2 regions of the Agrococcus sp. GCM10030265 genome follow, and region 2 is predicted to be linked to the other one. Evidence: predicted binding sites of a transcription regulator. Region 2 holds the regulator's gene; the other holds the start of a gene.
What was found. The regulator HrcA, encoded in region 2, represses chaperone genes, less so after heat shock. The targets are predictions, from matches to a motif close to TTNGCACTCGNNNNNNNCGAGTGCNAA.

Region 1: a site for HrcA is predicted at 2,128-2,154, ahead of groES (co-chaperone GroES). Genes of this name have one in related genera too.

Annotation. Positions count from the first base shown of each region.
Region 1 is NZ_JBHTCZ010000004.1:42,054-46,089, forward strand. Features, by position in the region: gene ACFQPP_RS11965 (hypothetical protein) at 1-750, shown strand, start outside; gene ACFQPP_RS11970 (SAM-dependent methyltransferase) at 835-2,013, opposite strand; gene groES (co-chaperone GroES) at 2,185-2,481, shown strand; gene rarD (EamA family transporter RarD) at 2,570-3,493, shown strand; gene ACFQPP_RS11985 (ABC transporter substrate-binding protein) at 3,669-4,036, shown strand, end outside.
Region 2 is NZ_JBHTCZ010000002.1:177,597-181,632, forward strand. Features, by position in the region: gene hemW (radical SAM family heme chaperone HemW) at 1-341, shown strand, start outside; gene ACFQPP_RS05020 (DUF4870 domain-containing protein) at 406-1,131, opposite strand; gene hrcA (heat-inducible transcriptional repressor HrcA) at 1,265-2,290, shown strand; gene ACFQPP_RS05030 (DnaJ C-terminal domain-containing protein) at 2,287-3,372, shown strand; gene ACFQPP_RS05035 (16S rRNA (uracil(1498)-N(3))-methyltransferase) at 3,372-4,036, shown strand, end outside.

The DNA of each region.
Region 1 (4,036 bases), on a different contig from region 2:
GGCTCGTGGGGCCAGCCTGCGGCCGAGCAGCAGGCCGCGTCGTCGACGCCGTCGTGGGGCCAGCCCTCCGAGCAGCAGGCCCCGTCGTACGGTCAGCCGTCCGAGCAGCAGGCCCCGTCGTACGGTCAGGCCTCCGCGCCGGCGCCCGCGTACGGCCAGCAGGCCTCCACGCCGTCGTACGGGCAGCAGCCCTCCTATGGCCAGCAGCCCGAGCAGCAGCAGCCGTCGTACGGCCAGCAGCCCGAGCAGCAGCAGCCGTCGTACGGCCAGCAGCCCGAGGCATCCGGCTACGGCCAGCAGCAGGCCTACGGCCAGCAGCAGCCCGCGTACGGTCAGCAGTCGTCGGCACCGGCCTACGGCCAGCAGGACGCCTCGTACGCCCAGCAGGGCTACCAGCAGCCGCAGTACGGCCAGCAGGGCCAGTACGGCCAGCAGGCCGGCTACGGCCAGTACGGCCAGCAGCAGGCCGAGAAGCCCGCGCGCGGCAAGCTCACGGGCCTCACGATCACCGCGATGGTGCTCGCAGGCGTCGGCCTCCTGCTCGCGATCCTCTTCGCACCCGCGAGCGGCCTCGTCATCATCCCGGCGATCGTCGTGTCGGTCATCGCCCTCCGCAAGGCGCCGCAGAACCGCCCGTTCCCGCTCGTCGCGCTGCTGACGAGCATCGTCGCGGCGCTCATCGGCGTCGTCGTCACCATCGTCTACGCGGTCATCTGGCTGCCGTGGTTCGCGGCGGGCGGCTCGTTCTGAGTCGATCGCCGCATGACGAACGCCCCGCCTCGGCGGGGCGTTCGTGCGTTCGGGGGCCGCGTGTCGGCGCCGCGAGTCGGGCGCTCAGGCACGCTCGGCGAGGATCGCGCGGTGCCTGCCGTCGACGCGCGTGGCGATGAGCGTCGCCGCGCCGTCGCCCTGCAGCCGCAGGCGCTTGCGCAGCCGGTCGGGGTCGACGTCGGCGCCGCGCTTCTTGATCTCGAGGGTGCCGATGCCGCGCGCACGCAGCTCGCGCTGCAGCGAGCGCTCGTCGAGCGCGAGCACGTCGAGCACGCGGAAGCGCTGCGTGAACGGGCTCGTGACGTCGTCGTCGGTCGTGAGGTAGGCGATGCGCTCGCTCACGGCGCCCGCGCCGATGCCCTCGGCCACGCGTCCGATGAGGCGCGCGCGGATGACGGCGCCGGCGGGCTCGTGCACCCAGGCGCCGAGCGGCCGCACGGGCACGTCGTCGGCGTCAGGCGTGCCCGCGAGCTCGTGCGCGCCCGCGTCGTCGAGCACGAGCGCCGACGACGTGACGCCGGGCCGCGCGAGCGCGCCCGTCCAGGCGACGGCCTCGACCGTCTCGCCGTCGACGGTCACCCACTGCGCCTCGGCGTCGGCGGGCAGCAGGTCGCGGTCGATCGCGGGCCCGAGCTTCACGCCCATCGGCCGCTCGGAGGCGAGGGTCAGCAGCCAGGGCAGCGCAGGCGACCATGCCTCGACCGGGAGCCGTCGCCCGGATGCGTCGCGCCGCGCGGGGTCTGCCCAGATCGCCTCGACGCTGGCGAGGTCGACGTCCTCGGCGCGCGAGAAGGCGACGGATGCCTCGGGCAGGGGAGCGAGGTTGTAGCCGGCGACCGCCGCGGTGACCTCGTCGGCGTCGACGGCGTGCACGCGGCAGCCGACGCTCGCGATGGCGAGCGCGTCGCCGCCGATGCCGCAGCCGAGGTCGGCGACCGAGGCGACGCCCGCGTCGCGCATGCGGCCGGCGTGCAGCGCGGCGACGCGCAGCCGTGTCGCCTGCTCGAGGCCCGCCTCGGTGAAGAGCATGCGGCTCGCGAACTCGCCGAACTTCGCGGCGCCGCGGCGGCGCAGGCGCGCCTGCGTCAGCACGGCGGCGACGAGCGCGGCGTCGTGGCCGCGGCGCCGCAGCGTCGCGACGGCGCGCACGGCGCCGCCGAGGTCGTCGAGCGACGCGGAGACCTCGTCGAGCAGGTCGAGCCCCTCGCGCGTGAGCAGCATGCGCAGGGCGGTGGCGTCCATCCCACCATCCAAGCAGCACGGCGTCGGTGGGGGTGCGTGCGCTCGGAGCGGACGCACGGGGACGCACGTTGGCACTCATGTTGCCCTGGTGCCAGCCGCTCGCGTACAGTCGACCTGGCACTCGACGACGTCGACTGCCAATCAGACATCCGAATGAGGAAAGAGGGAACCGTGTCGGTCTCCATCAAGCCGCTCGAGGACCGCATCGTCATCCGCCAGGTCGAGGCGGAGACGACGACTGCCAGCGGTCTCGTCATCCCGGACACCGCCAAGGAGAAGCCCCAGGAGGGCGAGGTCGTGGCCGTCGGTCCCGGCCGTGTCGACGACAACGGCAACCGCGTGCCGGTCGACGTCGCCGAGGGCGACCGCGTCATCTACTCGAAGTACGGAGGCACGGAGGTGAAGTTCGGCGGCGAGGAGTTCCTCGTGCTGTCGGCTCGCGACGTCCTCGCAGTGGTCGTGCGCTGACGCACCTCCAGCACCGGTCGTCGACGGCGGCACCCCGCAGGGGTGCCGCCGTCGCGGCATTCCAGCCCGCGCCCACCGCCAGGAGGCGATGACCATGCAGGAGTCCGGACGAGGGCTCGCCTTCGCGATCGGCGCGTACGCCATGTGGGGCGTCGTGCCGATGTACGTCGTGCTCATGCAGGGCGTCGGCGCCATCGAGCTCGTCGGGTGGCGCGTGCTCGCGTCGCTCGCCGTCGCCGCCCTCATCGTGACGGTCGTGCGCGGATGGGGTGCCGTGCGCGCCGTGCTGCGCGACCGGCGGTCGCTCGTCTTCCTCGCGGCGTCCGGCGTCGCCATCCTCGTGAACTGGACGGTGTTCGCCGGCGCGGTGCTCACGGGCCACATCATCGAGACGAGCCTCGGCTACTTCCTGAACCCCATCGTCTCGGTCGTCCTCGCCGTCGTCGTCCTGCACGAGCGCCTGCGCCCGATGCAGTGGGTCGCGGTCGGCATCAGCGCGGTCGCGGTCGTCGTGCTCGCGATCGGCTACGGCGCGTTCCCCTGGATCGCCATCGCGCTCGCCGCCGCGTTCGGCGTCTACGGCCTGCTGAAGAAGCAGGTCGGCGCGAAGGTCGACGCCATCACGGGCTTCACGCTCGAGACCGCCGCGACCGTGCCCTTCGCGCTCGTCATGCTCGTCGGCTCGTCCATCGTGCTCGGCCCCACGATCGACGACGTCTCGCCGCTCGTGCAGCTCGCGGTCGTCGGCTTCGGGCTCGTCACCGCGGTGCCGCTCATGCTCTTCTCGGCCGCTGCGCGTCGCGTCTCGCTCGCGACCCTCGGCCTCACGCAGTACCTCGCCCCCACGATGAGCCTGCTCTTCGGATGGCTCGTGATGCACGAGCCGATGCCGCCGGAGCGTCTCGCGGGCTTCGGCCTCGTGTGGCTCGCGCTCGTCGTGCTCATGGTCGACCTCGTCGTCGCCGAGCGCCGCAGGCGACGCGCGCCCGCCGTCCCCGCACCCGCGCCCTAGCAGCGGCTCGGCTCGCATGGATGCGGGCCAGGACGTTCGCACTGGACCGTGACCGTACTGCGACCAGACCGTTACACGTTCGTCACGAAACCGAGGGTTTCTCGGGCCTGCTCGCGTCTATCGTTGCCTCAACCCCGGCACGGTCGGGGTCATCTCCCTTGACTCAAGGAGCACCATGAAGGCATTCCTTCGACCGCGCTCGCGTCGCAGCGCGCTGATCGCCGTGGGCGCCATCGGCGCCCTCGCGCTCGCAGCCTGCTCGTCCGACGGCGGTGGCGGCGACGCTGGCGGCGGCGAGGGCGACGGCGGCCCCGAGTCGACGCTCTACGTCGGCACGATCCTGCCCCAGACGGGCAACCTCGAGTACCTCGGCCCGCCCGAGTTCGCAGGCGTCGACCTCGCGGTCGCCGACCTCGAGGCCGCCGGCTACGAGTTCGACATCGAGGTCGACCACAAGGACTCGGGCGACACCACGACCGACATCGCCATCCAGTCGGCAGGCGAGCTCGTCGACGCCGGTGCGGACGTCGTCGTCGGCGCCGC
Region 2 (4,036 bases):
TCGGCCCCGGTGCGCACAGCCACGTCGGCGGCGTGCGCTGGTGGAACGTCAAGCACCCCGCGGCGTACGCGCAGCGGCTCGCGGCGGGCGACTCGCCGGCGCTCGCTCGGGAGGAGCTCGACGCCGAGACGCGCCGCGTCGAGCGCGTGCTGCTCGAGACGCGCATCCGCGACGGCCTGCCCGTCGACGTGCTCGACGCCGACGGGCGCCTCGCGGTCGCAGGGCTCATCGCCGACGGGCTCGTCGAGGGCGCGGCCGCGCTGCGCGGCCGCATCGTGCCGACGCTCGCCGGCAGGCTCCTCGCCGACGCCGTCGTCCGGCGTCTGACGCCCGGCGTCTGACGCCCGTGCGCATGACGACGGGCACCCCGCGGCGCGGGATGCCCGTCGTGTCGACCGTCGTCGCCTACTTGATGATGCGCCAGTTGAACGGGTAGCGGTACGAGCCGCCCGCGTTGACGCGCACGGCGCCGACGATGGCGAAGATGAGGCCGAGCAGCGGCGGCACCCAGCACACGGCGAGGAACACGAAGCCGATGAGGATGAAGCTCGTGATGCTGCCGACCAGCACGAGGCCGACGAACAGGATCGTCATGAAGAGCTGGAAGTTCAGCGCCTCCTTCGACTCCTGACGCACGAAGGCGCTGCGGTCCTTGTACATGAGGAAGACGATGAGCGGGCCGAGCCAGCCGAGCGAGAGCACCCAGGCGATGCCGCCGAGGTGGCCGAGCATGGCCCACTGCTTCTCGTCCTGCGGCGACATGGGGGCGCCGGCCGGGTACTGCGGCTGGCCGGGAGCGCCGTACTGCGGGGCGCCGTAGGGCTGCTGCGGCGGCACCTGCTGGCCGGGCGCGCCGTACGGGGGAGCCGCGGGCGGCTGCTGGGCGTGCTGCTGGCCGGGTGCCCCGTACGGGGGAGCGGCGGGCGGCTGCTGCCCGTGCTGCCCGGGTGCGCCGAAGGGGGCCTGCGGGGCCTCGGGCGCGTGGTGCGCGGCGCCCGGGGCGGGGCTGGAGAAGGGCTGGGCGGGCTCGCCGGGGGCCGGGGCGGCCTGGGATGCGTCGCCCGCCTGGGGCGCGCCGAACCGGGGAGCCTGGGGCTCCTCGGGGGTCGCGGGGCCGTGGGGGTCGGTCATGGTCGAACCTCTCGATGACGGATGCCGAAGGGGGCTGGCGACCATCTTCCTCGCAGCAGGCTGAGAACGCACCCACCATCGCGGTACGATTGGCAGTCGAGAACGTCGAGTGCCAGACGAGGGGGGACGGACGATGGTGACGGATCGCGGCCTCGAGGTGCTGCGGGCGATCGTGCAGGACTACGTCGCCTCGAGCGAGCCCGTGGGCTCCCGCTCGATCGTCGAGCGCCACTCCTTCGGGGTGAGCGCCGCGACGATCCGCAACGACATGGTGCTGCTCGAGGAGGCCGAGCTCATCGTGGCGCCCCACACGTCGTCCGGCCGCATCCCCACCGACAAGGGCTATCGGGTCTTCGTCGACCGCCTGCAGGGCATGCAGCCCCTGTCCGCGGCGCAGCGCGCGGCGATCGCGCGGTTCCTCGACGAGGCCGACGACCTCGACGACGTCATGGCCCGCACCGTGCGGCTGCTGTCGCAGCTCACGAACCAGGTCGCGCTCGCGCAGTACCCCTCGGTCGCCAAGGCGCGCGTGCGCCGCGTCGAGGTCGTGCAGATCGCCGAGTCGCGCCTGCTGCTCGTCGTCATCCTCGACTCCGGGCGCGTCGAGCAGCGCATGGTCGACGCGGGCCAGCAGATCGGCGCCGACGCGGCGCAGACCATCGGTCGCGCGCTCGACGTCGCGGTCGCGGGCAAGCCCACGGTCGACGCCGAGGAGGCGCTCGTCGCCGTCGTCGACCGCGCTGCCCCCGCCGTCGCACCCGCGACCGAGCGGCTCGTCGCCGTGCTCGGCGAGGTGCTCGCGCCCACGGCGGGCGATCGGCTCGTCATCGCGGGCGCCTCGCATCTCGTGCGCGGCCGCCACGACCTCTCCGGCTCCGTGACGCTCGTCCTCGAGGCCATCGAGGAGCAGGTCACGCTGCTGCGCCTCTTCGGCGAGATGGATGCCGAGGCATCCGCCGTCGCGACGCGCATCGGCCGTGAGATGGCAGACGGGCTCGAGCAGACGTCGATCGTCACGGGCGCCTACGGCGCCGGCGGCCACGAGGCGGGCCGCGTCGGCGTGCTCGGCCCCACCCGCATGGACTACGCATCGAACATGGCAGCCGTCCGCGCCGTCGCGCGGTACCTCACCCGGCTGCTCGACGACGAGGAGCGATGAGCGATCACTACGAGGTCCTGGGCGTGCCCCGCGAGGCCAGCCAGGACGACATCAAGCGCGCATACCGCAAGCTCGCACGGCAGCTGCATCCCGACGTGAACCCCTCGGAGGACGCGGCCGAGCGCTTCAAGGACGTCACGCACGCGTACGACGTGCTCTCCGACCCGCAGTCGCGCGCCGACTACGACCGCGGGCCGCAGGCGCAGGGCTTCGGGCTCGGCGACATCTTCGAGCAGTTCTTCGGCGGGCAGGGCAGGCAGCAGGGGCCGAGGCCGCGCAGGCGGCCGGGCCAGGACTCGCTGCTGCGCATCGACCTCGACCTCCACGACGTCGTGTTCGGCGTGCACCGCGACCTGCGCGTGCAGACCGCGGTGCTGTGCGACACGTGCGACGGTCGCTGCACGGCGCCGGGCACGCGCGAGGAGACCTGCGACATCTGCGGCGGCTCCGGGCACGTGCAGCGTCAGGTGCGCTCGCTGCTCGGCAACATGGTCACGAGCCAGCCGTGCGGCTCGTGCCAGGGCCACGGCACCGTCATCCCGTACCCGTGCCCCACGTGCGCCGGGCACGGTCGCGTGCGCGCCGAGCGCTCCATCCCCGTCGACGTCCCCGCGGGCGTCGACACGGGCCTGCGCATCCAGCTGCCCGGCCAGGGCGAGGTCGGCGAGGCGGGCGGCGAGCCCGGCACGCTCTTCCTCGAGGTGCATGTCACCCACCACGACGTCTTCAGCCGCGAGGGCGACGACCTCCTCGGCACGCTCGAGGTGTCGATGATCGACGCCGCGCTCGGCACGGAGGCGACGGTCGAGTCGATCGACGGCCCCATCACCGTGACGATCGAGCCGGGCACGCAGTCGGCCGACGTGCTCACCGTGACGGGGCGCGGCGTCGGCAGGCTGCGCGGCTCGGGCCGCGGCGACCTGAGGCTCGGCGTGCAGGTGGCGACGCCGACGCGGCTCGACAGGAAGTCGGAGGAGCTCCTCGAGCAGCTGCGCCGACGGACGAAGCCGCCGGCTCCGCGCATGGCGCAGTTCCAGCAGGGGCTCTTCTCGAAGCTGCGCGACCGCTTCCTGCGCTTCTGATGGCCCACTGCTACTACGTCGACGCGCTCGACGTCGGCGTGGGGGAGACGGTGACGCTCGGCACCGAGGATGCGCGCCACGCCGCAACGGTGAGTCGCGCCCGCGTGGGCGAGGCGGTGCTCGTGGGCGACGGCCGCGGCACGATCGCCGAGGCGGCGTTCGTCGAGCTGCGGCCCGAGGTCGTGCTCGAGGTGCGGTCGGTGCGGCACGAGCCTGCGCCGAGCCCGCGCATCGGCCTCGCGCAGGCGCTCGCCAAGGGCGATCGCGACGAGCTCGCGATCCAGGCGGCGACCGAGCTCGGCGTCGACGTCGTCGTGCCGTGGCAGGCGGCGCGCTCGATCGTGACGTGGAAGGGCGAGCGCGGCGCGAAGGCGCTCGGGCGCTGGCGCTCGATCGTGCGCGAGGCGGGCAAGCAGTCCCTGCGGGCACACGTGCCCGAGGTGCAGGACGTCGTCGACACGCGGGGCCTCGCGGCGCTCGCCGAGCGCTTCCGGCTCGTCGTGCTCGAGCCGACGGCGGCGGCATCCCTCGCCGACCTCGAGCCCGACGGCCGCGACCTGCTGCTCGTCGTCGGGCCAGAGGGCGGCATCGCGCCCGACGAGCTCGAGCGGCTCGGCGGCGAGCACGTGCGGATGGGTCCGCACGTCGTGCGCACCTCGACGGC